DNA from 2 places in the Ralstonia chuxiongensis genome. Region 1 is predicted to be linked to the other one. Evidence: riboswitches for the same ligand, from Rfam matches in the RefSeq annotation. Region 1 holds a riboswitch; the other holds the start of a gene.

Region 1 (15,920 bases):
CCAATCCCTGGATGCTGGCGCCGAGCAGGCTGAGCGTTGCGCCTTGCTGCACCGTTCGCACGAGGCTCTGCCTGCGCAGCAGGCGCCGACAGCCCGTCGTGCTCAGGATATAGACGAGCGATCCGCCGGCCGGTATCCAGCCATAAAGCTCGGGAGACAGGCCGAGGTACGCGATATAGACCATCGGCGAAAGCAGCAGGAAGCAGAAGATGCCGGCGTAGGTCGTGGCTGCCAGCAACCCCCAGACGCGAAAATCTGCGCTGGCGAAGATCTCGCGCACGCTGCCCGCCTGGGCGTGCCTCTCTTGGCGGGTTTCGGCAAAGCCGTACCAGCACATCGCCCACAGCACGACTGCATAGAAGCTCATGCCCGCCAGCACCCAGCGCCAACCTGCGTGTTGTGCGACGAAGGCACCGAGAATCGGTGCCATCAACGCCACGAAACCCAGCCCCGTGAGGCCGCGTGCCATGACGTGCGGACCATCGCGCGCCGGGTGCAGATCGCGCACAGCGGCGCGTGCGCACACCAAGATGGCGGCCATCGAGAAACCCTGCAAGGCGCGTGCGGCGGTCAACATGGAAGCGGTTGTCGCCAGCGCGCCGGCCAGTGCAGCCACGGCATAGCACGCCAGCCCGATCAGCAGCACCAGGCGGCGGCCAAAACGATCGGCCAGGCTGCCCATCGGCAGTTGCCCAATGCCAAAGGCCAGCGCGAAGACCGTGAGGCTCGTGCTGGCCGATCCCAGCGTCTTGGCAATGGCGGGCAGGGCGGGGAGGTAACTGTCGGTTGCAACCGGTTGCGCCGATAGCAGCAACGGCAACAGCAGGGCAAAGCTCAGAGGGCGACGCGTCATCGGCTCAGTATGCAATGGCTGCGCTGCGCCGCAGCTCATCTGCGGTGGCGGTGCCGAAGCCGAAGAACTCCAGGTACGCGGGAATCATCTCGAACAGCATGTCGGTGCCGACCTGGACATCGCAACCCTTGTCGAGCGCCGCGCGCAGCAGCGGCGTGTACTCGGATTTCATGACCACCTCGCCGACAAAGCAGCTCGGCGCGATGCGTGCCACGTCGAAGGGCAGCGGATCGTCTTCCTTCATGCCCACCGGCGTGGCGTTGACCACCACGTCGAAGCCGTCCGGATCATTCGACCCGGTGCGCACCACCAACGCTGGGTAATGCTCGCGCAGACGCCGCCCCAGCGATTCAGCCGATTCTGTGCGCGTGTCATACAAGGCAAGCTCGCCGACACCCGCAGCCGCCAGCGACGCGGCAATCGCCGAGCCGACACCGCCGGCCCCCGAGAGCAGCACACGCGCCCCGTCCAACTGGCGCCCCTTGCGCAGCACGCCGCGCACGAAGCCGGCACCGTCGAACTGGTCGCCCAGCAACGTGCCGTCATCGCGCTTGAGCACCGCATTGCAGGCGCCCGCGATGCGCACGGCCGGCGTGACTTCGTCGACCAGATCCACCGTGGTGACCTTGTGCGGCATGGTAATTAGCGCGCCGCGCAGGTTGGTAAAGCGGCAGATCGATTCGAAGCTCTGCGCGTAATCCTCTGCCTTCACCCCCATGGGCACCACAACGGCGTCGATGCCTTTTTGCTCGAACCAGGGGTTGTAGATCATCGGCGACTTGAAGGTCTCGGTCGGGTAGCCGATGTGGGCAATGAGGGTGGTTTTTCCAGAAATCATGGTTCAGGCGTGCGTGTTTCAGGCGGCCAAGGCTCCGGCCCGCTGGCGGGCATATTCGGCCTTGTCGACGGGTTGGGCGGCTGGCTGGCCCAGCTCGTCCATATGAATGCGGTAGGTCTCGCGTGCGGTCATGGCGGCCACGGCGGCAATCACCGTGACGCCAAAGGCAATGGCGCCCACGGTCAGCCAGATGTTGGTGGCTCCCGGCGGTGCCACGGCGGTGAAGAGGGCCGGCAGCATGGCGGTGATAGCCGTGCCGACGTTCTGCGAAATTGCCATGGCCGACACACGGGTGCGCGTCGGGAACAATTCCGGATAGAAGCTCGGGAACACCGCGTTGTAGCCCTGGTAGACCACGCCCCACATCAGAATCGAGATGACGAAGGCGAGCGGCACGTTCTTGATGCTGATGGCGTACAGGTAGGCAAAGGCGAGCAGGCCAGCGAGCAGCGAACCGATCACGATCGGCGGCTTGCGGCCGATGCGGTCGGACAGGTCACCAACATATGGAATGACGAGCACTGCAACGATGTTGCCCACCACCGGAATCCACAGGTAGATGTCTTGGGCAAAGCCGATGCCGTAAGCCGGCTGCACCGCATAGGCGGCGCCAAAGATGGTCGCCACCACCGGAATCACGTTCATCAGCGCCATGCAGACCACGCGCAGCATGTCGGGCGTGCTGTATTTGAAGGCGTCGATCACGGGGGAGCGCGGGCGGCCTTGTTGCTGTTGCTCAGCGGTAAACGCGGGGGTTTCGTGCACTTCGCGGCGGATGATGTAGCCGGCGATGATGACGACGAAGCTCAGAACGAACGGAATGCGCCAGCCCCAGGCGTTGAACTGGTCGGCGGGCATGTAGTGCGCCAGCGGTAGGAATACGGCGGCCGCCAGGATCTGCCCGGCCTGCACGCCTTGCAGCGTAAAGCTCGCGAAGAACCCGCGCCGGCCAAACGGTGCGTGCTCCAGGATCATCGAGCTGGCGCCCGAGATTTCACCGGCCACGGCAAAGCCCTGGATCAAGCGCATGATGACCAGCAATGCGGGAGCCCACAGACCGACTTGGTCATACGTGGGCAGCAGGCCCACGGCAATCGTCGAAAAACCCATCAGGAACATGCACCAGAGCAGCACGTTCTTGCGCCCGTGCGTGTCGCCCAGATGGCCCAGCACGAACGCGCCGATCGGCCGCGCGATATAACCCACGCCGTACGTCGCCAGCGAGGCGATGATGGCCGTCTTCGGGTCACCCTTGGGGAAGAAGATCTGCGGAAAGATCAGCGCTGCGGCGGTGGCGTAGATGAAGAAGTCGTAGTACTCGAGCGCCGAGCCGATCCAGCCGCTGGCGGCGGCTTTCTTCGACTGGTGCTTGCCCAGGGGTTCATGGGCAGGGGCTGCGGTCATGGTTGTCTCCGGTTTTATCTGTGCGGCCTATCGTGCGATTCGTTCGATGAAGGGCCGTCTGTACACGCAACGCAGCGTAGTCCGCCGCCAGGGCGGGGCACAAGCGACTGCTGATTAAATTCGTTCGATAATCGCACAACGTGGTGCGAATAACGTACGAGTCAAGGGTTTCTCCGAGTTCATATGTCTGTCAAAGCGCGAGGTCTTGGTGCAACGGACGTGCGTGGCGCGCTACAGCACGCGCATGATCGAAAGCGCGGTGTCCTGCAGTACCTGCAGCACACGCTGCAAGGCGTGCTCCGTTGTTTCCTCGCCGACTTGCATGTTCACACTCAGCGCGGCAATCACGTTGCCATGCCGATCGCGCAACGGCACCGCCACGCCACGCACGCCAATCTGCAATTGCTGTTCGACCACGGCGTAATCCTGCCGGCCCGCCTTGCGGATTTCATCGAACAGGCGGTCCCGCTGCAGGATCGTGTAAGGCGTGTAGGGCGTCAGCACGCAGGTCTCCAGCCATACCTTGACCTTTTGCTCGGGTTGCGCGGCCAGCATCATCACGCCGGCCGAGGCGAGCGGCGCCGGCACGCGCGCACCCAGCACGAATCCGGTACTCATGACCCGGCTGGTGCTGGTGCGCGAGATGAAAACGAGCTCCCAATCATCCAGCACGCTGAGGTACGCCACCTCGCCCACAGCGGCAGTCACCTGCTGCAGGAAGGGCTGCACCGTGCGCGGCAGGCGCGCCGAATCGAAGTACGACCAGCCCACCTTCAGCACGCGCGGCGTCAGGCTGAACAGCGTGCCTTCGCTGGTGAGGTAGCCCAGGTGTTCGAGGGTCAGCAGATAGCGGCGCGCGGCCGTGCGGGTGAGGCCGGTCAACTCGGCGGCCTGGGTGGGCGTCAGGCGCGGGTGCTCGTGGTCGAACGCCTCCAAGATGGCGAGCCCTTTTTCCAGCCCAGCGATCCAGTCGCGCCGGTTCAGCGGTTCCTTCGTCATGGCGATAACCCTAAAAACGAGCGATATGTGCGCATGATTGTACGATCATCGAACGCTGTTGCGCGAATGCCGCTTGTCGGCATGTTGGGGCGCTCCTACGCTGCGGGCATTGCTTGACGTTCGACCACCGTATCGCCATGAACTCGCTTCACCCAGCACGTCGCCCCAAATGCATCGCCACGGTGTGCCTGTCCGGCACGCTGCCTGAAAAGCTGGAAGCCGCGGCCGCCGCGGGCTTTGACGGCGTCGAGATCTTCGAAAACGACCTGTTGAATTTCGACGGATCGCCGGCGCGCGTGCGGCAAATGGCGGCGGAACTTGGGCTGGCGATCATGCTGTACCAGCCCTTCCGCGATTTCGAGGCAATGCCCGGCGAACTGCTCGCCCGTAACCTGGCGCGCGCCGAGCGCAAGTTCGACGTGATGGCCGAGCTGGGCGTCGAGATGGTGCTCGTCTGCAGCAACGTGCAGGACATCGCCATCGACGATCCTGCGCGCTCGGCAGACGATCTGCGCCAGATGGCAGAAGCAGCGGCACGGCGCGGGCTGCGCGTGGGATATGAGGCACTGGCCTGGGGGCGGCACACGCGGACCTGGCGTCAGGCGTGGCAGATTGTGCGGCAGGCTGACCACCCGGCGCTCGGGCTGATTCTCGACAGCTTCCATACGCTGTCGCTGGGCGACACGCTGGATGGCATTCACGACGTACCGGCAGACAAGCTGTTCTTCGTGCAATTTGCAGACGCCCCGAAGTTGTCGATGGACGTACTGTCCTGGAGCCGGCATCACCGTAATTTCCCGGGGCAGGGTGACCTTCCGGTGACGGACTTTGCGCGCGACTTGCTTGCTGCGGGCTATACGGGGCCCTTGTCGCTTGAAGTCTTCAATGACGAATTCCGCTCTGCACCGGCGCGGCTCACGGCGCTGGACGGCATGCGTTCGCTGCGCTGGCTGGAGTCCGAAGCTGGCGGTGCGGAACTGCCTGCGGCTGCTCAATTTGAAGGCGTGGATTTTCTGGAGTTTGCGGTGGACGCGGCGGCAGGACGGGAACTTGAAACGCGCCTGCGTGCGCTGGGTTTTATTCTTGCGGGGCACCATCGCTCCAAGGCGGTTGACCTGTATCGGCAAGGCGGCGTCAACGTGATCCTGAACATGGAGCAGGACAGCGCCGCGTCGGAGCACTTCCAGCTGCACGGGCCGTCTGTCTGTGCGATCGGCCTGAAGGTGGACGATGCCGAGCGCGCCATGACACGCGCACGTGAGCTGTGCGCCCAGGAGTGGCGCGGGCCCGTGGGGCCGACTGAGCGCAGCATTCCCGCGCTGCGCGCACCCGATGGCACGCTGCTCTATCTGATCGACGATCGCGAGGCCGATCGCAGCATCTATGAAAGCGATTTTGTCTTGCATCCTGGCGTGCAAGACGATGCAGCAGGCTGGGCATCGATTGACCATGTTGCGCAGGCGCTGCCCGCGCACCGGCTCGACAGCTTTGTGCTGTTCTACCGTGCCGTCTTTGGCATGCACGCCGAAGCCGTACAGGAGATTGCCGATCCGTACGGCCTCGTGAAAAGCCGGGCGATGGTGAGCCCGGACCGCAACGTGCGGATTCCGCTCAACGTATCGGAAAGTGGGCGCACGGCCACGGGCAGGTTCATCACGGCCTACGCGGGCTCGGGGGTGCATCACATTGCATTCCGCACTGAGCGGCTGTTCGAGACCATTGAGGCCATTGACCGTGGCGCGGCCTGCCTACAGCACGTGCCAGAGAACTACTACGACGACGTTGCCGCCCGACTTGGGCTGGATGACGCGCTGCTCACCCGCCTGCACGACGACGGTCTTCTCTACGACCGCGACCCGCACGGCGATTTTCTGCACGCCTACACCGAACCCTTTCGCGAGCGCTTCTTCTTCGAGCTTGTCCAGCGCAACGGCTACCTGGGCTACGGCGCAGCAAACGCTGCCGTGCGCATGGCTGTGCAGGCACAACTGAGCCGCGGCGCCACCACTTCGGCTGACCACTGAGACACGAGAAATCTTGCGCTCACGGTTGTGCGGCCATGGGCGCTATCCACGCAACACCGCGGCTGCGCGTGCGGCCGTCGCACATCCATACCCATCACACCAAAGAGGAGACAAGGGAGCCATGAACAAGACAATGATTGCCGCACTGGTGCTCGGAGCCACGAGCCTGCCAGCGGCGGCGCAAACCGCCGGCGGTGTCACGCTCTACGGGCTGATCGACACCACCATCCGCTACAGCACGCACGAAAATGCGGCAGGCAACAGCAATCTGCAGATGACAGACGGTGTGCTGACCGGCAGCCGTTGGGGCTTGCGCGGCACGGAAGACCTGGGCGGCGGCACCAAGGCCATGTTCATCCTGGAATCGGGCTTCTCCCCCGATACCGGTGGCAGCCAGCAGGGCGGACGTCTGTTCGGGCGTACCGCAGTGGTCGGCCTCGAAGGCGACTACGGCAAGCTTTACCTCGGCCGGCAATACACGCTGGCGCACGAGGTCCTGTCTTCATACGAGGCGATGGCGTTTGCCAACAATTCCATCGTCGGCTATCAAGGCGGCAACTACACCGGCCTGCGCTACGACAACACGGTCAAATACATCAAATCGTTCGGCGGCCTGCAACTTGCCGGCGCATGGACCTTTGGCGAGGCAGCGGGCAGCTTCAGCAAGAGTTCGGCCGGCGCCGGCTCGATCGTCTACAGCATGGGCCCGGCTGAAGTGGGCGCGGTGTATCAGGTCACGCGCGATGTGTCATCAGCGTTCTTCGGTGCGGTGCCGGCTGCGCTGGCGAGCAAGCAGACGGTCTGGGGCTTTGGCGGCAAGCTTGATACCTCGATTGCCACGTGGTACCTGGGCTATACAAACAGCCGCCTCGACGTGGCCGACTACAAGAACCAAGCCGCCTATGTGGGCGCGAAGGTGCCGATCTCCGGCGCACTGAGTTTCATCGGCACCGTGCAATATGACTGGATGAAGCATCTCGACGCGAGCGGCAAGCGCCTGACCACCGCCGGCATGCTCGACTACGCCTTCAGCAAGCGCACCGACGTCTACGCCGAAGTTGACTACACCCGCCTGCAGGGCGCCTGGATTGCGCTGAATAGCGCGGCCGCGTTCAACAACTCGGGTAACACGTATGGCAACAACTCGCGCCTGGGCGTCATGCTGGGCGTGCGGCACAAGTTCTGATCGCTCCGATCGCTCTCGCAATGAAAAAGCCCGCCAGAGTCTCGGCGGGCTTTTTCTTTTGCTGCGATCAATGCAATGGGCAGTCGCGCGCGATCACGTCGCCCACCATTGCGGCGGTGGCGCCGGATAGCGTCCAACCCAGATGCCCGTGGCCCGTGTTGTAGAACACGCGCCCATGCCGCCCACGGCCGACGCGCGGCATCATGTCCGGCATCATCGGGCGCAAGCCCGCCCACGGCACCACGCGCGACGTGCCAATCGCAAAGTTGCGGCGCGTCCAGGCCACCAGGGGCTCGATGCGGTCCGCGCGGATATCGCGGTTGTAACCGTTGAACTCCGCCGTGCCCGCCACGCGGAAGCGGCCAGCGCCGAGGCGGCTGGTCACGATCTTCGCGCTCTCATCGAGCAGGCTGACCCACGGCGCGCCTTGCACGCTGGCTTCGTCGTCCAGGTGCACCGTGATCGAATATCCCTTGACCGGATACACGTTGATGCGATCGCCCACCATTTGCGCGATATGCCGGCTGCCCACGCCCGCGCACACGACCATCGCGTCGGCGGCAATGTCCTGCACGACATTCGCCTCGCTGGTGGAAAGGCGGTCATCCAGCGTGGTTTGCAGCAAGAGACGAACGCCGCCTTCACTGGTTTGCACATCGCGCACATCCACGCCTTGCACAAAGCGCACACCGCGCTTTTCGCACGCCTGCGCGAGACCGCGCGTGAACTTGTGGATGTCGCCGGTGGCGTCGGATTCTGTGAAATAACCGCCGTAGTAGTTGCCCCGCAGTGTGGGCTCGATGGCTGCAATGTCTTCGGGGCTCACGGCGTGGCGCTCAAGCCCGCCGGCGACGAGCAGGGCGTTGGCCTTGCCTGCGGCCGTAAAGCTCGCCTTGTCGTGATAGACGTGCAGAATGCCGCGCTTCTGCAGATCGAAATCGATTTGTTCCCGTTCGGCCATCGCAAACAGATGCTTGCGTGCCTCGATGGCCATGCGCGTGGTTTCGATGGTGTTGCGGCGGTAGTGCGCGATGCTAGCGACGAACTCGCCGATCCACGAGTATTTGTGCCAGGACGGCTTGGGATTGAGCAGGAGCGGGGCGTCGTTGCGCAGCATCCATTTGATGCCCTTGAGCAGCGTGCCGGTGCTGTTCCAGACTTCAGCGTTGCTGGCGGAAAGCTGCCCGCCGTTGGCGAACGAGGTTTCCATGGCCGGATACAAGTGGCGGTCGAGCACCGTGACCCGATAGCCGAGTTGCGAGAGCGTGTAAGCAGTGGTGACGCCGGATATGCCGGCGCCGACGATGACGATGTGCGTCATGGCGGTCCCTATGGAGTGATGTCATGACCGGACGATCCGGTCGGCTCACCCCATCTGTCTCGGGACCTGAGAGCTTGGGCGTCAGCAGCGCTGGCGCCATCCCCTTCGGTGGGCGCACGCGTGCACGCCTCTCTCCAGATTCGCAGTCGACGCCACAGTCCTTTTGCCTGAGAGTTTCCGGGGTGGTTGCTCCATCGGCGCCGGGCGTTGCGCGTGTGCGCGTTAAGCCCGGTCTCTCCTGCGGCGTGTTGCAGCTGTCGTTGGTGCGTCAGCCGCGCCTGCGTGCTGCCGGTGTGGGCAGCGGGAGGGAGTGTGTCACGGGTCGTGGCGTTCGGCAAGTCGGGATGTACCGGAGGCGATGGATGGCGTGTCGTCCTTCAGGTCCACGCCGCTGCGACCGAGCGCCAGCGCGCCTTTGAGCAGGAACACCAGCCGGGTCGCTGCCTGGTCATAAGTCAGCCCTGCCGGGCGCACATTCGAGATGCAGTTGCGCTGCGCATCGGAGCAACCGACGCGCGGCGCGTAGGTCAGGTAAATGCCCAGGCTGTCAGGCGAACTCAACCCCGGCCGTTCACCGATCAGCATCACCACCTGCCGCGCACCAAGCAACGCACCGATCTCATCCCCCAACGCCACGCGAGACTGCCCGGCGATGACAACAGGGCCGATGGACCAGTCGCGCGGCAGACGATCGCGCACGCAGCACAGGAGTGGCACGCTGTGGCTTTGCACCGCCAATGCGGAAAGCCCGTCAGCAATCACAAAGACAACGTCGAAGGGCTGCGCTGGCCGCAACGGGCCGAGTTTTACTCGGCTGGCATCGTCAAGCCGGCGGCCGAGATCTGGACGGCGCAGATACTGGGCGCGGTCAGCTGCCGCGCTGTGCACGGTCAATGCCGTGAGGCCCGCCTGCCCAAGCGCGGCCGACAACGCCGTGCTATCGAGCGGCAAGTGCACGGCATCGCGCGCTTGGGCATGTGCCACGCCAAACGCGAGCACGGCGTCGGTCGTCTGGCTGTTGCCGGCGCGGCCCAACGCAATACGTGCGTCGGTAAAGGCACGCAAGTGTGTCCACGGATTCGGCTGAACGAGCGTGTGTTTCGGCATGTGCGGATATCCAACGGGGTTCACAGCGCGTGGGCCAACTGCAGCAGCGGCTGCCGCGCCGTGGCGTCTTGCAGGCGCCCAGCGGCGTCGACAATACCCATGCTTTGCAGCCACGCCTCAAACTCCGGCGCCGGCCGCAGGCCCAGCGTGTCGCGCAGATAGAGTGCGTCATGAAACGAGGTGCTCTGGTAATTGAGCATGATGTCGTCGGCGCCCGGCACGCCCATGATGAAGTGGATGCCGGCCACGCCAAACAGCGTGAGCAGCGTATCCATGTCGTCCTGATCGGCTTCAGCGTGGTTGGTGTAGCAGACGTCGCAGCCCATGGGCAGGCCCATCAGCTTGCCGCAGAAGTGGTCTTCCAGCCCCGCGCGGATGATCTGCTTGCCGTCGTAGAGATACTCCGGACCGATAAAACCGACCACCGTGTTGACCAGCAACGGCGAGAACGCCCGCGCCACCGCATAGGCACGCGCCTCCATGGTTTGCTGATCGACGCCGTGATGCGCATTGGCCGACAACGCGCTGCCCTGGCCGGTCTCGAAATACATCACGTTATTGCCGACCGCACCGCGCGCCAGGCCCTGCGCCGCGTCATGCGCCTCGGCCAGCAAGGCAAGACTAATGCCGAATCCCGCGTTGGCCTGTTCGCTGCCCGCCACCGATTGAAACACCAGGTCAACCGGCGCGCCCTGGTCAATGGCGCGCAGTGTGTTTGTCACGTGGGTCAGCACGCACGACTGCGTGGGAATGGCGTAGCGATTGCGCAGTTCATCGACCAATTGCAGCAGCGATACGATCGCACCGAGATTGTCGCCCGCAGGGTTGATGCCGATGGTCGCATCGCCGCAGCCATAGAGCAGGCCATCGATGATCGACGCGGCAATACCTTTGGGGTCGTCCGTCGGGTGATTGGGCTGCAGCCGGACTGACAATCGGCCGGGCAAGCCGATGGTGTTGCGAAAGCGCGTGACCACGCGGCACTTGCGGGCCACGGAAATCAGATCCTGATTGCGCATCAGCTTGCTGACCGCGGCGGCCATTTCGGGCGTGATGCCGGGCGCGACGCTTGCCAGCGTCTGGCTGTCCGTCTCATGCAGGAGCAACCAGTTGCGGAACTCGCCCACCGTGAGCGAGGCAATCGGCCGGAAGGCCTGTGCGTCGTGCCGATCAAGAATCAGGCGCGTGACCTCGTCTTCCTCATAAGGCACCAGCGCTTCGTTAAGGAACGCCGACAGCGGCACGTCTGCCAGCGCCATGCGCGCGGCCATGCGCTCGCCTTCGCTGGCAGCAGCCAGGCCCGCCAGATAGTCGCCGGAGCGCGCCGGGCTGGCTTTGGCCAGGAGCGTCTTGAGATCGTTGAACACATAGCGCTGCGCGCCAATGGCCTGAGCGAAGTGCATGATGGGATACGCGGAAGCGTCCAATGACGGTGACGGTGACGGCGATGCCTATCCTGCCACTTTAGTTGCCTTCTATGCCACGGCGGCAATGTTCTAATACGCGCTTCCCAAACGTCGATCTCGCCCGCAAATGACCGCATCCGCCACACCGTCCCGCACACATCACGCGGGCTCTGCCATGGAAGTGCTGGCGGTCTTTCTCAAGCTGGGTCTCACCAGTTTCGGTGGGCCGGTCGCACATATCGGCTACTTCCGGCGCGAGCTCGTGGAGCGCCGCCGCTGGCTGGACGACGCAACATTCACCGACCTTGTCGGGCTTTGCCAGTTTCTGCCGGGGCCTGCCAGCAGCCAGGTGGGGTTTTCCGTCGGGCTGCTTCGGGCGGGATGGCGTGGCGGGTTGGCAGCATGGTGCGGCTTTACGCTGCCCTCCGTCTTGCTGCTGCTGGTTTTTGCGATGCTCGCGCCGAGCTTGGGCGGCCCGATTGGCGCGGGCCTGATCCACGGTTTGAAGCTGGTTGCCGTTGCGGTGGTGGCGCAGGCCGTGTGGGACATGGCGCGCAAGCTTTGTCCTGACTGGCAGCGCGCAGGTATCGCGCTGATCAGCATCGCCGTGCTCAGCGCGTTGACGACCGTTTACGCGCAACTTGTCGTGATCGTGCTTGGCGCCGTACTGGGGCTGATGTTATGCCGATCGTCCCGTCCGGCGAGTGGTGCTCCGAGGGCGGAGCAGGGGGCTGCATTCCGCGTGTCTCACGTGGCGAGCATCGTCAGCCTGGTGCTCTTCTGCGCGCTGCTGTTCGGGCTTCCGGTTGTTGCAGGTCTTCATCCGTGGATGCCCGCCAAGGTGTTCGACGCGTTCTATCGTTCGGGCGCGTTGGTTTTCGGGGGCGGGCACGTCGTGCTTCCGCTGCTGGAGCATCAGACGGTCGCGACGGGTTGGGTCACGTCGAACGATTTCTTGGCAGGCTACGGCGCCGCGCAGGCCGTGCCCGGGCCGTTGTTCACCTTCGCCGCTTTCCTTGGCTGGACGATCGGACCGGGGCTGAATCACTGGGCCGGGGCTGCGCTTGCCACGGTGGGCATTTTTCTGCCGGGCCTGCTGCTGGTCATCGCGGCGCTGCCTTACTGGCAGGCGTTGCGCGCGCGTCCTTCCATGGCGGCGCTGCTGGCGGGTGTGAATGCCGCAGTCGTTGGATTGCTGGCTTTTGCCCTTTACACACCCGTCTGGACGAGCGCCGTGCGGTCATGGAGCGACTTTGCCGTCGCGGCGATTGCGTTCCTGCTGCTGACGCGATGGAAAACGCCACCGCTGATTGTGGTGGCGTTTTGTGCGGCGGCGGGCGTTGCCGCTGCCATGCTGGGTTGAATCGCGCTCTTCCTACGAGCGGCAACCGGTAACTGCGCAGGGGCAGGGGGTCATTCGTCCATGAGCCGAACCCTGACCTTCTTGCCCTTCAGCGTGCCGCCGTTGAGCTTGCGCAGCGCCTCGCGTGCGATGCCGCGGTCGACCGCAACGTAGGTCGAGAATTCGGTCACGTTGATCTTGCCGATCTGGTCGCCCCGAAAGCCGGCGTCGCCTGTCAGGGCACCGAGCACATCGCCGGGGCGGATCTTCTCCTTGCGTCCGCCGAGAATCTGTAGCGTTTCCATTGGCGGCAGCAGCGGTGCGTCATTGCCGGTATCCAGCTCGTCGAGCTTGTGCCATTCGACCTCGCGCCCGAGGGCCTGCTCGATGTTGCCGACACGGCCCATCTCGTCCATGCTCGCGAGGCTCAGCGCCCAGCCGTTCTCATCGGCGCGGCCCGTGCGGCCAATGCGATGCACGTGCACTTCGGGGTCGGGTGTCACGTCAACGTTGATCACCGCTTCGAGCTGCGCAATGTCGAGCCCGCGCGCGGCAACGTCCGTTGCCACGAGCACCGAGCAACTGCGGTTCGCGAACTGGATCAATACCTGATCGCGCTCGCGCTGTTCGAGTTCGCCATGCAGCGCCAGCGCGTGGATGCCCTGAGCGCGCAGCACGTCGAGCAGGTCACGGCATTGCTGCTTCGTGTTGCAGAACGCGAGCGTGCTCACCGGCCGATAGTGCTTGAGCAGCAGCCCGACCGCATGCAGCCGCTTGTTGTCGGTCACCTCGTAGAAGCGCTGGCGAATCTTGCTGTCGTCGTGGCGCTCTTCGAGCTTCACCTCTTTTGGATTGCGCAGAATGCGCTGGCTCAGCTTCGCAATACCTTCCGGATAGGTCGCCGAGAACAGCAGCGTCTGTCGATCAGGCGGGCATTGGCGCACGACCGTCGCGATGTCATCGAAGAAGCCCATGTCGAGCATGCGGTCTGCTTCGTCAAGCACGAGCGTCTTCAGTGCGCCGAGCGCGAGATTGCCGCGCTCCAGATGGTCCATGATGCGCCCCGGCGTGCCGACGATGACGTGCGCGCCATGTTCGAGGCTCGCCGCCTGCGGGCGCATCGGTGTGCCGCCGCAGAGCGTCAGTACCTTTACGTTTTCTTCGGCGCGTGCCAGGCGGCGGATTTCCTGCGCAACCTGATCGGCAAGCTCGCGCGTCGGGCAGAGCACCATCGCCTGCACGTCGAAGCTGCGCGCGTCGAGCCGTGCGAGCAGTGCCAGCGCAAACGCTGCCGTTTTGCCGCTGCCCGTCTTTGCCTGCGCGATCAGATCGTGGCCCGCAAGCGCGATGGGCAGGCTTGCAGCCTGGATCGGCGTCATGTCGGTGTAGCCGAGCTGCGCAAGGTTCGCGAGCACGGCCGGGGCGAGCGCTAGGGTGGTGAAGGGCGTGGCGGTTGGTTCGATGGTCATGTCGTTGCGTTGGATCACTTGAGCGGCTTGCCTTCGATTTGCTTGTAGATGACCCGGCCGTCTTTGGTTTCGACGCGTTTGAGATAGTTGCGCGCGCCGCATAGCGCACAGCGGAACAGCGGCCCTTGGCCCTCATCCTTGATGACGACGTCGGACAGCTCCCACTGCGTGCCGCAGCTCTGGTTGATGCAAGTGAACACGATTTTCTCTAAATGGATTGTTCGTTGCGCCTCGATGACGAGGCAGGTGGGCCGGGGCCGCGAGCGCGCCGATGTCAATCCGGATCAATATCTCAACCACAAATGGCGTTGCCGAGCCGTTCGTAGGAGATTGCGCTGCCCTTTGGCTATTTTGGCCTGACAGGTGGGGAAGTCATCTCGTCTCGCGACGCCCACGCCATGCGCCCAATGCATCCTGTTGGTGCAACAGATTCGCGGGTACAACGTTGGGAGCGATGGAAATATGGGGCCGATCTTGCAGATCGTCACGTTTTCCCCGCCGGACTCTAACACACCCATTTAGGCCCGTAAGGCGCGGGCGAAGCCTCTGTGACGACTGGCAGGAAACTGCAGATGTCATTTCTTTGACACTGTCTAGAGTCCGCGCTCTTGTCCCGGTTTGAGGTGCGTCAAGTCTGGTCGGTAGCCGCTGGCATCTAATGGATCGCATATTGGCAATCGTTTGACGCCCCAACTATGCGCACCGCCCCCGTGCCGTCTTCATCGACTGCAGAACAGATCGATCTGCCGATCGATCTGCCGTTTCACGCTGCTCTTGCCCGCACATCGAATTCGCTGTCCCTCGCATCAATGCAACTAGCGTTGCTTGATTGGGCGCTGCATCTTGCCGTCTCGCCTGGGAAGCGGCTGGATCTGTGCCGCCTGGCGCTGACGCAGGCCGAACAACTCGAGCGTTACATCCGGGACTGTATGGCGTCCGGCCCTCAGGACGTGTGCCTTTGCGTCCAGCCGCCGGCCCGCGACCGTCGTTTCTCGGCGGACGAGTGGCGCCTGTGGCCGTTCAACGTATTGCACCAGTCCTTCCTGTTGACCGAACAATGGTGGGAGGCGGCCACGCGCGGCGTGTGGGGTGTCGCCAAACATCATGAGGACGTGGTTGCCTTTGCTGCACGTCAATGGCTCGACATGATGTCACCGGGCAACCAACTGGTAACCAACCCGATTGTTCTGCGCCGGACCTTTGAACAGCACGGCACCAATCTCGTGCGTGGCGCGCTCAATGCGCTTGACGATCTGGAGCGCTCCATGAGCGGCGCGCCGGCCGCCGGCACTGAACGCTTTGCGGTGGGCCGCGACGTTGCCATCACTCCCGGCAAGGTGGTCCTGCGCAACCGCCTGATCGAACTGATCCAGTACACGCCGACCACGAGCAAGGTCCAGGCCGAGCCCATCCTGATCGTGCCGGCATGGATCATGAAGTACTACATCCTGGATCTGTCTCCGCAGAACTCGCTGATCCGCTATCTGGTAGAGCAGGGCCATACCGTGTTCTGCATCTCCTGGAAAAATCCCGACGAGGCCGATCGCACCCTCGACATGGATGACTACCTCAAGCTCGGTGTCTTTGCCGCGCTCGATGCCGTCAATGCCATCGTGCCGGGCCAGCGCGTCCACGCCACCGGTTACTGCCTCGGGGGCACGTTATTGGCCATTGCCGCGGCTGCCATGGCGCGCGATGGCGATGCGCGGCTGGCATCCATGACGCTCTTTGCCGCACAGACAGACTTTTGCGAGCCGGGCGAACTCGGCCTGTTCATCGACGAGGCGCAGGTCAGTCTGCTGGAAGCGCAGATGGAGCAGACCGGCTATTTACGCGCCAGCCAGATGGCCGGAGCCTTCCAGATGCTGCGCTCGTACGACTTGCTGTGGTCGAGGGTGGTGGGTGAATACCTGCTGGGCGATCGGGCACCCATGAACGATCTGATGGCCTGGAACGCCGATGCCACGCGCA
Region 2 (15,920 bases), on a different contig from region 1:
AACAGCTCAACTGCCTGGTGGGCATTCGCCCCGAAGGCGTGAGCGAAGACGCCGCACGCAAGACGCTGGTGGAGAACCTGAAGTTTGCGGCGAAGGCACTCAAGGCCGAGAAGATCGATCTGCTAATCGAGCCGATCAACACGTTTGATATTCCTGGCTTCTACCTGAACCGCACGCAGCAGGCGCTGGATCTGATTACCGACGTGGACGCGTCCAACCTGTACGTGCAGTACGACATCTATCACATGCAACGGATGGAAGGCGAAGTGGCAAGCACGCTGAAGCGCCATCTGGACAAGATCAAGCATGTGCAGTTGGCGGACAACCCTGGCCGTAACGAACCTGGTACGGGTGAAATCAACTACCAGTTCTTGTTCAACTGGCTGGATGAGATTGGTTACACCGGGTGGGTTGGGTGTGAGTACAAGCCGAAGGCTGGGACTGTGGAAGGTCTTGGCTGGCGGGCGGCGCACAAGGTTGCTTGATTTGTTTTTTGCCTTGTTCCGGCGGGGGCGGTGCATCCCTTGTTTCATCCCCTGCCGGGGCTGACTCACTTTTCTTTGTCTTGCCAAAGAAAAGTAAGCAAAAGAAAGGCGCGCCCGAGATGGCGAAAGATTCCTTGAATTTATGTCGCAGGGAGGGGAAGGGAAAAACTCGCTTCGCTCAGACAGTTTCCCTTCCTTTTTCCTCCCTGCAACAGAAATTCAAGGCGCCATCTAGGGCTCCAACGGCCAAACCATCGACCACAGGTGCAGTAGGAACCCGCAGCACAACGCGAAGCGAGCAACACAACACCAAACAAGAGCCAGCTAGGTCAGCACACAGATTGTGTGGCCGTACCCCTGCCCTAGATGGCGCCTTGAATTTGTGTAAGCGGGCGGAAAACGGAAGGAGGCTGTTTGAGCGCAGCGAGTTTGCCTCCTTCCCCGCCCGGTTACACAAATTCAAGGAAGGGGTCGCCATCTCGGGCGCGCCTTTCTTTGCTTACTTTCTTTGGCAAGACAAAGAAAGTGAGTCGCCCCCGGCAGGGGGTGAAAGGGAGATGGACCTCCAAGGTCCAAACCAACAACCACCAACATTCAAACCAAGGAGATCCCTCACCATGGCAACCGCAAATCTCAACCTCGGTTTCATCGGCCTCGGCATCATGGGCGCCCCCATGGCTGGCCACCTGCGCGCCGCTGGCCACACGCTGTTCGTGCACGACGTCAACCCGGCACCGGCCGCACTGGTGGAAGCCGGCGTGACGGTCTGCACAAGCGCCGAGGAAGTCGCCAAGCGCGCCGACATCATCTTCATCATGGTGCCGGACACCCCGCACGTTGAAGCCGTGCTGTTCAGCGAGAAGGGCGTCGCCAAGGCGCTGAAGGACGCAGGCAAGGACGCTGCAGCCGGCAAGATCGTGGTCGACATGAGCTCGATCTCGCCGATCGCAACCAAGGACTTTGCTGCGCGCATCAACAAGACCGGCGCGCAATACCTGGACGCTCCGGTGTCGGGTGGCGAAGTGGGCGCGAAGGCTGCATCGCTGACGATCATGGTGGGTGGTGAGCAGGCTGCGTTCGACCGCGTTGCTCCGCTGTTCAATTTGATGGGCAAGAACATCACGCTGGTCGGCGGCAACGGTGACGGCCAGACCACCAAGGTGGCCAACCAGATCATCGTGGCGCTGAACATCCAGGCCGTGTCGGAAGCGCTGCTGTTCGCATCGAAGGCGGGGGCGGACCCGGCGAAGGTGCGCCAGGCGCTGATGGGCGGTTTCGCAGCGTCGCGCATTCTCGAAGTGCATGGTGAGCGCATGGTCAAGCGTACGTTCGACCCGGGCTTCCGCATCGAGCTGCACCAGAAGGACTTGAACCTGGCCCTGCAGGGCGCCAAGACGCTGGGCGTGGCCCTGCCGAACACGGCCACCGCGCAGGAGCTGTTCAACACCTGCGCTGCCAACGGCATGGGCAAGCAAGACCACTCGGCACTGTGCCGTGCGATCGAGATCATGTCGAACCACGATATTGCGTAAGTTGTGTGCACTGTCGCAGCCTTCGGGCGGCGGCAGTTTTTTTGTTGTCTCCCCCGCTTTCTGCCATGCACCACGACCAGTCTGCCCAGGCCGCCCTGCGCGCTGCCTTGCCCAATCCGTCGCCGCGCGCGTTGCTGCACGGCCTGTTTGATACTGCGGTGGCTGCGGTCAGCGCTGCGCAATGCTTGCCGGCATTCCTGCCCGAACCGCCGCGTGGCCGCACCATCGTCATCGGTGCTGGCAAAGGTGCAGCCGCGATGGCCGAGGCGGTGGAGCAGCACTGGAAGGGCGAGCTGTCTGGCCTGGTCGTCACGCGTTACGAGCACGGCCGCGCGCCCGGCACACAAGGCCGCATTGAAGTGGTTGAAGCCGCGCACCCCGTGCCCGATGCGGCTGGCCAACGCGCCGCGCAACGCATGGTCGGCCTGCTCGAAGGTTTGACGAAAGACGACCTCGTCCTGTGCCTGATCTCGGGCGGTGGCTCGGCCCTGCTGGCTGCACCGGCCGAAGGGCTGACGCTGGCCGACAAGCAGTCCGTCAACCGCGCGCTGCTCAAAAGCGGCGCCAGCATCGGCGAGATGAACTGCGTGCGCAAGCACCTGTCGTCCATCAAGGGCGGGCGCCTGGCGCTGGCGTGCGCACCCGCACGCGTCGAGACACTGCTGATCTCCGATATTCCCGGCGACGACCCGACGCTCATCGCCAGCGGCCCGACGCTGCCCGACGCCACCACCTGCGCGGATGCCCTGGCCGTGATCGAAAAATACGGCATTGATGTGCCTGAAGCCGTGCGCCGTCATCTGGAAACCGGCGCGGGCGAAACGCCCAAGCCCGGCGATGCGCGTTTCGAAGGCCATCGCAGCCACGTCATCGCGACGGCGCAGCACGCGCTGGAAGCGGCAGCCGCACAGGCACGCGCACTCGGTTATGAAGCGCACATCCTGTCGGACAGCATTGAAGGCGAGGCGCGCGATGTGGCCGAAGTGCACGCCGGCATCGTGCGGCAGATCGTGGCGCGCAATCAGCCGTTCACCAAACCGTGCGTGATTCTGTCGGGTGGTGAAACCACGGTGACCGTGCGCGGTAACGGCCGCGGCGGGCGCAATGCCGAGTTCCTGCTGGCGCTGGGCGTGGCGTTGGATGGCCTGCCGGGTGTGCATGCAATTGCTTGCGATACCGATGGCATTGATGGGTCTGAAGACAACGCTGGTGCGATCTTGACGCCGGATAGTCTGGCGCGTGCTGAAGCGCTTGGGTTGCGGGCTAAGCAACTGCTCGACAACAACGATGGGTATGGGTTTTTTGATGCGTTGGGCGATTTGATTGTGACTGGGCCGACGCGGACTAATGTGAATGATTTTCGGGCGATTTTGATTACTGGCTGAGTGGATTTGGATGCAGGGATGGATTGGTGTTTTGGTTCATCCCTTGTTTCATCCCCTGCCGGGGCTGACTCACTTTCTTTGTCTTGCCAAAGAAAAGTAAGCAAAGAAAGGCGCGCCCGAGATGGCGAAAGACTCCTTGAATTTCTGTCGCAGAGAGGGAGTGCAGGCAACTCGCTTCGCTCAAACAGGCCTGCACTCTTTTTCCTCTCTGCAACAGAAATTCAAGGCGCCATCAAGGGCAGGAACGTCAACGGCCAAACCATCGCCCACAAGTGCAGTGGGAATCAGCAGCACAACTCGAAGCGAGCAACAGCAGCAACAAACAAGAGCCACTCGGGCACGCGACCAACGGTTCGGTCGTTGACGTTCCTGCCCTAGATGGCGCCTTGAATTTGTGTAAGCGGGCGGAACAAAGACGGGGAGCTGTCTGAGCGCAGCGAGTTTTCCCCGTCTCCGCCCGGTTACACAAATTCAAGGAAGGGGTCGCCATCTCGGGCGCGCCTTTCTTTGCTTACTTTCTTTGGCAAGACAAAGAAAGTGAGTCGCCCCCGGCAGGGGGTGAAAGGGAGGTGGACCGCCAAGGTCCAAACAAACAACCCCACCGGAAACACCAACATGCGCCGCTTCCGCAACACCAAAATCCTAGCCACCCTCGGCCCCGCCAGCAGCGACAAAGACACCATCCGCGCCCTCTTCGACGCCGGCGCGGACGTCTTCCGCTTGAACTTCAGCCACGGCTCGCACGAAGACCACCGCAAGCGCTACGACACCGTGCGCGCGGTGGAGGCCGAGACCGGCCGCCCCATCGGCATCCTCGCTGACATGCAAGGCCCGAAGCTGCGCATCGGCACGTTTGCCGACGGCCGCGTCGTGCTCAAGAACGGCGATCGCTTTGTGCTCGACCGCGACCCGACGCCGGGTGATGTCACGCGCGTGCACCTGCCGCACCCGGAGCTGTACGCGGCTGCCGCGCCGGGGCAATCGCTGTTGCTCGATGACGGCAAGATCCGCCTGGCGGTGGAAGCGGCCGATCCGACGGCCATCGTCACGCGCGTGGTCGATGGCGGCCCGCTGTCGGACCGCAAGGGCGTGAACGTGCCGGATGCGGTGATTCCCATTCCGGCGCTCACCGAGAAAGACCTGCGCGACCTGGACTTCGCGCTGTCGCTGGGCGTCGATTGGATCGCCCTGTCATTCGTGCAGCGCGCCGAAGACGTGATCGCCGCGCGCGAGATCATTGGCGACCGCGCCGGCCTGCTCTCCAAGATCGAGAAGCCCGCAGCGCTACTGCATCTGGAAGACATCGTGCAGGCGTCCGATGCGCTGATGGTGGCGCGCGGCGACTTGGGCGTGGAGTTGCCGCCCGAGCGCGTGCCTGGCGTGCAGAAGCGCATCCTGCGCATGGCGCGCCACCACGGCAAGCCGGTAGTCGTGGCCACGCAGATGCTGGAATCGATGATTGAGGCGCCGGTGCCAACGCGTGCCGAAGCGTCTGATGTGGCCAGCGCCGTGTATGACGGCACCGACGCCGTGATGCTGTCGGCCGAGTCGGCCAGCGGCAAACATCCGGTGGCCGCAGTCAGCATCATGAACCGCATCATTGCCGAGACCGAGCGCGACCCGCTGTACCGCAACCTGATCGACGCGCAGCATCAACCGCCGCTGCCCACGCGCCAGGACGCCATCTGCGCGGCCCTGCGCGACGTGACGCACATCCTGGGCGCGGTGGCCACCGTCACCTACACGTCCAGCGGCAAGACCAGCCTGCGCGCCGCGCGCGAGCGGCCGCTGGCGCCCATCGTGAGCATCACGCCGCGCCTCGATACGGCGCGCCGTCTGGCGATCACGTGGGGCGTGCACAGCACGGTCAGCCCCGATGTGAGCAACGTCGACGAGATGGTGGATGCAGCGTGCCGTGCCGCTGCGCGAGAAGGCTTTGCCGTGTCGGGCGATCAGATTGCCATCACGGCGGGCATGCCGTTCGGCCAGGCTGGTTCGACCAACCTGCTGCGCCTGGCGGAAATCTGGCCGCAGACGCTGGTCAGTGCGCAGACGCAAACCACTGCACTGCAGCCCGAACCGGCAACGGTCTGACGTGACCTCGGGTCAGTAGGCGGATCAGACCACTTTGGAGTAGCGCGGGACGAAGGTGACGGGCTTGCCCTCGGCTTCCACCGCGCGCTCCGTGCCTGCCTCACGCAGGTGCGAATCGAACACCATGGCGATGCGGCGCACGAGCAGCCGCCCTTGCGGCGTGATGACAATACGCTCGTCCCCTACCTTCACCAGCCCGGCTTCCTCCAGGGGTGCCAGCGCCTGCAGCTCGTCCGCAAAGCTGCGTTTGAAATCCAACCCGTGGCGCGCGCCGAATGCGCGCATGTTCAATTCGAACCCGCACATCAACTCGCCAATCAGCGCGCGGCGCACGTGGTCATCGGGCGTGAGTGACATGCCGCGCAGCACGGCAAGTTCGCCGGCGTCGATACGTGCGTAATAGGCGTCGAGATCCTTCTCGTTCTGCGCATACACATCACCCACGCGGCTGATGGCGGACACGCCAAAGGCCAGCATGTCGCAATCGGCGTGCGTCGAATAGCCCTGGAAATTGCGCTGCAGCCGCCCTTCGCGCTGCGCGATGGCGAGTGCATCGTCAGGCCGCGCGAAGTGGTCCATGCCAATGTAGACATAGCCTTCGGCAACGAGGCGCTCCACCGTCATGGCGAGCAAATCGAGTTTTTGATCGGCGGTCGGCAGGGTCAGCATGTCGATGCGGCGCTGCGCCTTGAACAGATGCGGCAGGTGCGCATAGCTGTAGACGGACAGCCGATCAGGCGCCATCTCCAGCACGCGATCCAGCGTAGCGTTGAACGTTTCCGTACGCTGATACGGCAAGCCGTAGATCAGGTCGAAGCTGATCGACTCGAAGCCCAGTCGGCGCGCCGTGTCGACCACGCGGCGTGTCTCTTCCACGCTCTGGATGCGGTGGACCGCGCGCTGGACGTCGGGGTCAAAGTCTTGAATGCCGAGGCTTGCGCGGTTGAAGCCGATTTCGGCCAGTACCTCAAGCGTGGCGTCGTCGGCGTGGCGTGGGTCAAGTTCGACGGAGATCTCGCCATCGTCGGCCAGATCGAAATGCTCACGCGTGGCGGCCATCACGGCGCGCATTTCGTCGTGCGCAAGGAACGTGGGCGTGCCGCCACCCCAATGCAATTGCGTCACGCGGCGCAGCGGGCCAATCTGGTTGGCCACCATCGCCATCTCGCGGGCGAGGGTTTCAACGTAGCGTGCGCTGCGCGAGTGATCCTTTGTGATGACCTTGTTGCAGCCGCAGTAGTAGCAAAGGTTCGCGCAGAACGGCAGGTGCATGTATAGCGACAGCGGCGCATGCAGCGCGGGTGCAATCGTAGCGCGGCGGTGTAAGGCGTCGAGGTAATCGGCGTTACTGAATTTGTTGTGAAAGCGGTCTGCCGTCGGGTACGAGGTGTAGCGCGGGCCGTGCGTATCAAAACGCTGCGCGAGCTCGCGCACCTGCGGCGCCGACCAGCGGAAGGCGGTGTCATTTGCGGCGGACGGATCGTCGGCCGGCTTGGCGAACGGAAACATGGGGCGGTTCTAGTGGGGGCGATGGCTCATCCTAAAACCGGGATGTGGGCGCCGCGTTGATGTGTGTCAACGTCGGTCAACGCCTGTTCCAAAGCGTTGCTAGCTGCACGCAGGCCGTCACGGCGGCACAACAGCGCAGTTCGGCGACGGGTCTTTTCGGGGTTTTGTGCTTTTGGTCCATCCCTTGTTTCATCCCCTGCCGGGGCTGACTCACTTTCTTTGTCTTGCCAAAGAAAGTAAGCAAAAAAAGGCGCGCCCGATGCGGCGAACCATCCCTTGAATTTATGTCGCAAGGAGGGAGGGGAGGCAAACTCGCTGCGCTCAGACAGGCCTCCCCTCTTTTTCCTCCTTGCAACAGAAATTCAAGGCGCCGCATAGGGCAGGGAAAGTCAAAGGACAAAAGCAAACCTTCTGGGTGCCCGCCCAAACGAAAAAGGCCAACCGCGCGATGGGTTGGCCTTTCTCTTTTGACGTTGAGCCCTTGATGGCGCCTTGAATTTTTGTGAGCGGGCGGATCAAGGAAGGAGGCTGTCTGAGCGTAGCGAGTTTGCCTCCTTCCCCGCACGGTCACACAAATTCAAGGGGAAGTCGCCATCTCGGGCGCGCCTTTCTTTTGCTTACTTTTCTTTGGAGGACAAAGAAAAGTAGATCGGTCCCGGCAGGGAACGAAAGGAGGGTGGACCACTAAGGTCAAAAAAAATCAAGAAACCACAGGCTTCTTCGCCGCCAACAACCCCTTCAACGCCCCCAACCGATCCTTCGGCGACATCGCCGGCATGGTGTCCTCGGGCGTCGGCCCCGCGTCTTCGCCAAGCTTCATCTCGGCGATATAGCGCGACGGCTCACACACCACCGTCTCCCGAGCCCGCTTGCGCTTCTTGCACCAGCTGATATGCAGACTGCGCTGCGCCCGCGTGATGCCCACATACATCAACCGCCGCTCTTCTTCGATCTTCTCGTCGGTCAGATCATCGTCTTCGCGGCAGTGCGGCAGGATGCCCTCTTCCACGCCCACCAAAAACACATGCGGATACTCCAGCCCCTTGCTCGCATGCAACGTTGAAAGACGCACCGCATCCGGGTCTTCTTCCTTGCCTTCGAGCATGCTGATCAGCGCGATGGTCTGCGTGAGCTCCAGCAGGTTTTTGCCGGCATCCATCAGGCCATCGGCATTGTCGAAACCGGTGGCCTCTTCGTCATCCTCTTTCTCGGGCTTGGTGCCCTTGCGCTTGAGCCAGTCGAGAAACTCCAGCACGTTGGTCCACTTGTTCTGGGCCTGGCGCTCGTCGTAGGTGTCATACAGGTAGGCCTCGTAATGGATGCCTTCCATCATCTCGTCGAGCAGCGTGGCGGCGGGTTCCTTGGCGGCCCGGTCCGACAGCCGCACGATGAATTCGCAAAACACCCGCAGCGGTTCGAGCTGGCGCGGCGCCAGTTGGGCCTCGATGCCGCCCATCATCGCCGCCTCGAACAACGACACCTTGGCCTGTCCCGCGAACGAACCCAGCACTTCGAGCGTCGCATTGCCCACGCCGCGCTTGGGCGTGGTGATGGCGCGGATGAACGCAGGATCGTCATCCGCGTTGGCAATCAGCCGCAGGTAGGCGCATAGGTCCTTGATCTCGGCCTTGTCGAAAAAGCTCTGGCCGCCCGAGAGCACATACGGAATGCGCTCGCGGCGCAGGATCTGCTCGAACAGGCGCGCCTGGAAGTTGCCGCGATACAGGATCGCGTAATCCCGAAACTGCGCGCGACGCTCGAACTTGTGGGCAGAGAGCTTGAAGACGACGCTCTCGGCTTCGTGCTCTTCGTCATTGGCGCTTGTCACGTTGATCGCGTCGCCCATGCCATGCTCGCTCCACAACGTCTTCTCGAACAGCTTCGGGTTCTGCGCAATCACGGCGTTGGCCGCGTTCAGGATGCGCACCGTGGAGCGGTAGTTCTGCTCCAGCTTGATGACCTTGAGGTTCGGGAAATCCGTCTGCAGCAGCTTGAGGTTGTCGAGCGTGGCGCCGCGCCAGCCGTAGATGGCCTGATCGTCGTCGCCCACCGCCGTGAAGGCCGGCGCACGCAAGTGCGAGCCGCCCGCCAGCAGCTTCAGCAGCTGATACTGGCAGGCGTTGGTGTCCTGGTATTCGTCGACGAGGAAGTAGCGCAGGCGGTTCTGCCACTTCAGGCGCACCTCTTCATTGCGGGCGAACAGCTCGGCAGGAATACGGATCAGATCGTCAAAATCCACCGCCTGATACGCGTGCAGCGTCGCAACGTAATTGCGGTAGACGAGCGCCGCCTGGTGGTCATCGACGTTGTTGTTGGCGAGCGCTTCGGCAATCGCGGTGTCCGGGTCGACGAGACCGTTCTTCCACAGCGAGATCGTGCTCTGCACGCGGCGGATCAGTTGCTTGTCGGTGGTGGCCAGCTGCTCCTGGATCATCCCGAAGCAATCGTCCGAATCCATGATCGAGAAGCGCGGCTTCAGGCCCACATGCTCGGCCTCGGCGCGCAGAATCTGCACACCGAGCGAGTGGAAGGTACACACCGTCAACTGCTTGATGGGAATGCGCTTGCCGTCTTCGCGTGTCTTGCCGTCCATCAGCTTGGCCACGCGCTCCTGCATTTCCTTGGCGGCCTTGTTGGTGAACGTAACGGCAGCGATGTGACGCGGCTCAAACCCCTTGTTCAGGATCAGGTGCGCGATCTTCTGCGTGATCACGCGCGTCTTGCCTGAGCCCGCCCCGGCCAGCACCAGGCACGGGCCATCGAGGTAATGCACACCTTCGGATTGGGCAGCATTGAGCCCGTGGGCGAGACCGGAAGACATGGGAAGAGGCAGAAGAAAAAGCAGGCGGGAACATACAGCGGAGGGCGATGGTAGCACGGCGCCTTTGCATCGATTGAGCCTGCGCAAGGCCACCTGCGTCGGGCCTGACGGAGGTGCGCGAAGCTGCACCGCATGCGTTTGCGCCCCCCGCTTTTCGCACGGGCGTTACACCGCTTACGCGTGGTTACACGAACCACGTAAGCGGTCATGCGCGGCACCCCGTTATGGACGGGACAGCGGCTGAATCGGTCGGCCGCCCACCGGAGAACCCACCATGCACCGCATCGTCAAAGCCCTGGCCGTTACCGCCGTCGCCCTGTCCGCCACCACCGGCGCCTTCGCCCAAACGCAGTGGCAAAAAGACCACCCGCGCCGTGCCGAGGTCAACCACCGCCTGGCCAACCAGAACAAGCGCATCCACAACGAAGTGAAGGAAGGCGAGATCACCAAGGGCCAGGCGCGCCAGATGCACCGGGAAGACCACCAGATTCGCCAGGAAGAGCGCGACATGGCGGCTCAAAATGGCGGCGCCATCACCAAGCAGGAGCAGCGCACGCTGAACCAGCAGGAAAACCAGGTCAGCCGCCAGATCGGCAAGTAAGTCAAAGCCAAAGCAAGACCAACCAACACCCGCACTCCGGCCACACGCTTGGAGCTTGGCGACCTCGCCAGCTCCCGAGGGTGTGGCCGTTGTCTTTGGCCTTTGACGTACCTGCCCTAGATGGCGCCTTGAATTTCTGTTGCAGGGAGGAAAAAGAGGGGAGGCTGTTTGAGCGAAGCGAGTTTGCCTCTCCTCCCTCCCTGCGACATAAATTCAAGGAATCTTTCGCCATCTCGGGCGCGCCTTTCTTTGCTTACTTTCTTTGGCAAGACAAAGAAAGTGAGTCAGCCCCGGCAGGGGATGAAACCAGGGATGCACCGAAAGCATAAAAACCAGCCCTCCTTTCAAAAGCCGCCAAGTCCACCCCAATTGACAATCCCATCCCCCTTCCGTAAATTCCGCCCATCCATCCGGGAGAGCGTGCCCGCCGTACACGGCAAGGCGCCGCCGAAGGGGTAGCACCCGAAAACTCTCAGGCATCCAGGACCGGGCGGATCGGCGGACATGCGTCCGACCGCACTCTGGAGAGCTGGCGCCGCACGATCACTGCGGGCGCCCACCGAAGGGGCTCACGAACGGCGCGCACCGCTATGCGCCCCGCTTCGCAATCTCTCAGGTACCAAGGACAGAGGGGCCATCTGCGCAGCTTGTTGATCTTCATGGCGTCACCATGAGGGATCAGGCTGTGCAGGTGGCCTTTTTGCTTTTCTGGTTCCCGATCCATGCGCCGCGCCCAAGCCACGGCGGCGCGCTCAGCCGAGAGATTCCATGACGCTCCAACACACGCCGCTCAATGCCATCCACCGCTCGCTGGGGGCCCGCATGGTCGACTTTGGCGGCTGGGACATGCCCGTCAACTACGGCTCCCAGATCGAAGAGCACCACGCCGTGCGCCAAGACGCCGGTATTTTTGATGTCTCGCACATGTGCGTGGTCGACCTCACGGGCGCACGCGTGCGCGACTTCCTGCGTGGGCTGCTCGCCAACAACGTCGACAAGCTGCAAACGCCCGGCAAGGCGCTCTACAGTTGCATGCTCAACCCCAAGGGCGGCGTGATCGACGACCTGATCGTCTACTTCTTCCGCGAAGACTGGTTCCGCCTGGTGGTCAACGCCGGTACCGCGCCGACGGACCTGGAGTGGATCGTCGCGCAGAACGCCGCCGCCGGCACCGACGTGACGATCACGCCGCGCCGCTCCGACAACAACGCTGGCGCCGAGCCGCTGGGCATCCTGGCCGTGCAAGGCCCGAATGCGCGCGCCAAGACGTACGCCGCGCTACCCGGCACGCAGGCGGTGGGGGACGCGCTCAAGCCGTTCAACGCCGGCTTCGTCACCGTGGAAAACGTGGGCGAGATCATGGTGGCCCGCACCGGCTACACCGGCGAAGACGGTTTCGAACTGGTCGTGCCGGCCGCGCAGATCGCCGGTGTGTGGGAGCGCCTGCTGCAAGCAGGCGTACGCCCGGCCGGCCTCGGCGCGCGCGACACGCTGCGCCTGGAAGCGGGCATGAACCTCTACGGCCAGGACATGGACGAGCACGTCTCGCCGCTCGACGCCGGCCTCGCCTGGACGGTCGATCTGCAAAGCGAACGCGACTTCACCGGCAAGGCCGCGCTGCAAGCCGGCGGCCAGCGCGAACAGTTCGTCGGCCTGATCCTGCGCGACAAGGGCGGCGTGCTGCGCGCCCACCAGAAGGTCATCACCACCGCCGGTGACGGCGAGATCACCAGCGGCACGTTCAGCCCGAGCCTGTCGCTCTCGATTGCACTGGCGCGCCTGCCCAAGGACGTGGCCATCGGCACCGACGTACAGGTCGAAATTCGCGACCGCAAGTTGACCGCGACTGTGGTTAAACTGCCGTTCGTGCGCAATGGCAAGGCGCTGGTCAGCTGAACACCGAATCTGCATCCCCCAATACCAATCTTCCGGAGAAACCTTTCATGAGCAACGTTCCCGCCGATCTGAAGTACACCGAACACGACGAGTGGATCCGCGTTGAAGCCGACGGCACGCTGACCATCGGCATCACCGATTACGCGCAGGACGCGCTGGGCGACATCGTCTTCCTGGAGCTGCCGGACGCTGGTCGCGCAGTCGCCAAGGACGAGGCGATTGCCGTGGTCGAATCGGTCAAGGCCGCCTCCGACATCTACGCCCCCGTCTCGGGCGAGATCATCGCCAACAACGCCGACGCCGCGGGCGCGCCCGAGTCGGTCAACGCCGGCGCCTACGAGGCGTGGCTGTTCAAGATCAAGCCGACCAACGCCGACGATGTGAACGCGCTGATGTCGGCCGAGCAGTACGCCGCCAAGATCGGCTAAGCCGGTCACCGAAGCCGATGTGCCTGACCCGCACATCGGCGCTTTGCCTGAATTTCGAGCCCTTGCCATGAACGCTCCGCACCCCGCTTCCTCGGCGCTTGCTGCCGAACGCCCCACCCTCGCCGCCCTGGAGGCGTGCGACGCCTTCGCGCACCGCCACATCGGCCCGTCGCCGGAAGAGCAAGCGCAGATGCTTGCTGCGCTCGGTTTTGATAGCCGCGCCAAGCTGATCGACGCCGTGATCCCGCCCGCCATCCGCCGCCAGGACGGCATGCCGCTGGGCGAATTCACGCAGCCACTGACCGAAGAAGCGGCGCTTGCCAAGCTGCGCGGCATCGCGGGGCAGAACCGCGTGGCCAAGAGCCTGATCGGCCAGGGCTATTACGGCACGCACACGCCGGGCGTCATCCTGCGCAACATCCTCGAGAACCCCGCCTGGTACACGGCATACACGCCGTATCAGCCCGAAATCTCGCAGGGCCGCCTGGAGGCGATGCTGAACTTCCAGCAGATGGTGATCGACCTGACCGCCATGGACATCGCCAATGCGTCGATGCTCGATGAAGCGACCGCCGCTGCCGAGGCGATGACGCTGCTGCAGCGCATTGGTAAATCGAAGTCGACCGTGTTCTTTGTGGCGGACGACGTACTTCCGCAAACGCTGGAAGTCGTGCGCACCCGTGCCGAACCGATCGGCGTGCAAGTGGTGACGGGGCCGGCGGCCGACGCTGCCAAGCACGACGCGTTCGGCGTGCTGCTGCAATACCCGGGCGCCAACGGTGCGCTGCTGGGCGATCTGGCGACGTACCAGGCGCTGACCGATGCCGTGCACGCTGCCGGCGGTTTGGTCGTTGCGGCTGCAGACCTGCTGGCGCTCACGCTGCTGGCCGCGCCGGGCGAATGGGGTGCCGACGTCGTGATCGGCAACACGCAGCGCTTTGGCGTGCCGTTCGGCTTCGGTGGCCCGCATGCCGGCTACATGGCCGTGCGCGATGCGTTCAAGCGCTCGATGCCCGGTCGCCTGGTCGGCGTGACGATCGATGCGCAAGGCAATTCGGCCTACCGCCTCGCACTGCAGACGCGCGAGCAGCACATCCGCCGCGAGAAGGCCACCTCGAACATCTGTACCGCACAGGTACTGCTGGGCGTGATGGCCTCGATGTACGCCGTCTACCACGGCCCGCAGGGCCTGAAGCGCATCGCCCAACGCGTGCACCGCCTGACCGCCACGCTGGCCGCCGGCCTGCGCGCGATCGGCTACACGCTGGAAGCCGACGCCTTTTTCGACACGCTGACCGTCGCCACCGGCGCGCGCACTGCCAACCTGCACATCGCGGCACAGGCGCACGGCATCAACCTGCGCCAGATCGACGATGCACGCCTGGGTATCTCGCTGGACGAGACGGTCACACGCGCCGATGTCGTTGCGCTGTGGGAAGTCTTCGCGCACGCCGCACACGCTGCCGCACCGGACTTCGACAAGACCGAAGCAGCAGTTGCGGACGCATATCCGGCCTCGCTCGTGCGCCAGAGCGCGTACCTGACGCACCCGGTGTTCAACGCGCACCATTCCGAACACGAAATGCTGCGCTACCTGCGCAGCCTGGCCGACAAGGATCTCGCGCTCGACCGCACGATGATCCCGCTGGGATCGTGCACGATGAAGCTCAACGCCACCGCAGAAATGCTGCCGGTGACGTGGCCCGAGTTCTCGAACATCCACCCGTTCGCGCCGGCCGATCAGACCGTTGGCTACCGCGAGATGATCGATCAGCTCGAACAGATGCTGTGCGCCGCCACCGGCTATGCGGCCGTCAGCCTGCAGCCGAATGCCGGCTCGCAGGGCGAATACGCTGGCCTGCTGATCATCCACGCCTACCACGCCAGCCGTGGCGAAGCGCACCGCAATGTGTGCCTGATCCCGTCGTCGGCGCACGGCACGAACCCTGCATCGGCACAGATGGCCGGCATGCAGGTTGTTGTCGTGGCGTGCGATGAGCGCGGCAACGTCGACCTGGCTGATCTGGAGAAGAAGGCCGCCGAGCACAGCAAGAACCTCGCGGCAATCATGATCACCTACCCATCCACGCACGGCGTATTCGAGGAAGGCGTCAAGCGCGTGTGCGAGATCGTGCACAGCCACGGCGGCCAGGTCTACGTGGACGGCGCCAACATGAACGCCATGGTCGGCACCGCCGCACCGGGCCACTTCGGCGGCGACGTCTCGCACCTGAACCTGCACAAGACGTTCTGCATTCCGCACGGCGGCGGCGGCCCGGGCGTCGGTCCGGTGGCCGTGGGCGCGCACCTTGCACCGTTCCTCCCGGGGCGCGCAGCCTCGGGTGAAGACGCCAGCCAGAACATCGGCAACGTGTCGGCCGCAGCGTTCGGCTCGGCGTCGATCCTGCCGATCTCGTGGATGTACATCGCGATGATGGGCGCAGCGGGCCTGACCGCCGCCACCGAGACGGCCATCCTGTCGGCCAACTACGTGGCCAAGCGGCTCGCCCCGTATTACCCGGTGCTGTACACGGGCGCGCACGACCTGGTGGCGCACGAGTGCATTCTCGACATCCGCCCGCTGCAGAAGGAATCGGGCATCAGCAACGAAGATATCGCCAAGCGCCTGATGGACTTCGGCTTCCACGCACCGACGATGAGCTTCCCGGTGCCCGGCACGCTGATGATCGAGCCGACCGAAAGCGAGCCGAAGGTGGAACTCGACCGCTTCATCGACGCGATGATCGCCATCCGCGGCGAGGTCGACAAGGTGATCTCGGGCGAATTCGACCGCGAAGACAACCCGCTGAAGCACGCACCGCACACCGCAGCCGTGGTGATGGCCGATGACTGGTCGCACAAGTACACGCGTGAGCAGGCCGCCTATCCGGTAGCATCGCTGCGCAAGCAAAAGTACTGGCCGCCGGTCGGCCGTGCCGACAACGTCTACGGCGACCGCAACCTGTTCTGCGCCTGCGTGCCGATGAGCGAGTACGCGCAGGATTGAGGCATTCGAAGTGACATGACGCGGCGGCGGTGCATTGTGTTCCGCCGCCGCGTCACATGTAACCGGACGCAACCCCTGTAACCCGCGCTCACAACGGACGCTTTCAGCGCCCTTCGCCGTTATGGTGACGCCAGTTCACCTGATCCGACGGGACCCTGCTAT

Evidence for each region. Region 1 has a riboswitch for glycine ahead of NKG59_RS01115 (D-amino acid dehydrogenase). Riboswitches for the same ligand answer to the same signal wherever they lie in the genome.
Region 2: it holds a riboswitch for glycine, as region 1 does, so the genes downstream of both, gcvT (glycine cleavage system aminomethyltransferase GcvT) here and NKG59_RS01115 (D-amino acid dehydrogenase) in region 1, are expected to answer to the same signal.

The regions. Positions count from the first base shown of each region.
Region 1 is NZ_JAMYWC010000001.1:257,217-273,136, reverse strand. Features, by position in the region: gene NKG59_RS01145 (MFS transporter) at 1-853, opposite strand, end outside; gene NKG59_RS01140 (shikimate dehydrogenase family protein) at 858-1,691, opposite strand; gene NKG59_RS01135 (MFS transporter) at 1,710-3,095, opposite strand; gene NKG59_RS01130 (IclR family transcriptional regulator domain-containing protein) at 3,327-4,094, opposite strand; gene NKG59_RS01125 (bifunctional sugar phosphate isomerase/epimerase/4-hydroxyphenylpyruvate dioxygenase family protein) at 4,232-6,118, shown strand; gene NKG59_RS01120 (porin) at 6,240-7,304, shown strand; gene NKG59_RS01115 (D-amino acid dehydrogenase) at 7,372-8,625, opposite strand; glycine riboswitch at 8,771-8,876, opposite strand; gene eutC (ethanolamine ammonia-lyase subunit EutC) at 8,941-9,732, opposite strand; gene NKG59_RS01105 (ethanolamine ammonia-lyase subunit EutB) at 9,753-11,135, opposite strand; gene chrA (chromate efflux transporter) at 11,266-12,501, shown strand; gene dbpA (ATP-dependent RNA helicase DbpA) at 12,552-13,949, opposite strand; gene NKG59_RS01090 (hypothetical protein) at 13,964-14,149, opposite strand; gene NKG59_RS01085 (PHA/PHB synthase family protein) at 14,645-15,920, shown strand, end outside.
Region 2 is NZ_JAMYWC010000002.1:31,186-47,105, forward strand. Features, by position in the region: gene hyi (hydroxypyruvate isomerase) at 1-485, shown strand, start outside; gene glxR (2-hydroxy-3-oxopropionate reductase) at 1,043-2,017, shown strand; gene NKG59_RS04800 (glycerate kinase type-2 family protein) at 2,083-3,402, shown strand; gene pyk (pyruvate kinase) at 4,018-5,496, shown strand; gene hemN (oxygen-independent coproporphyrinogen III oxidase) at 5,521-7,005, opposite strand; gene NKG59_RS04815 (UvrD-helicase domain-containing protein) at 7,706-9,826, opposite strand; gene NKG59_RS04820 (hypothetical protein) at 10,101-10,427, shown strand; glycine riboswitch at 10,829-10,926, shown strand; glycine riboswitch at 10,939-11,066, shown strand; gene gcvT (glycine cleavage system aminomethyltransferase GcvT) at 11,196-12,323, shown strand; gene gcvH (glycine cleavage system protein GcvH) at 12,371-12,751, shown strand; gene gcvP (aminomethyl-transferring glycine dehydrogenase) at 12,819-15,758, shown strand; gene NKG59_RS04840 (alginate lyase family protein) at 15,919-15,920, shown strand, end outside.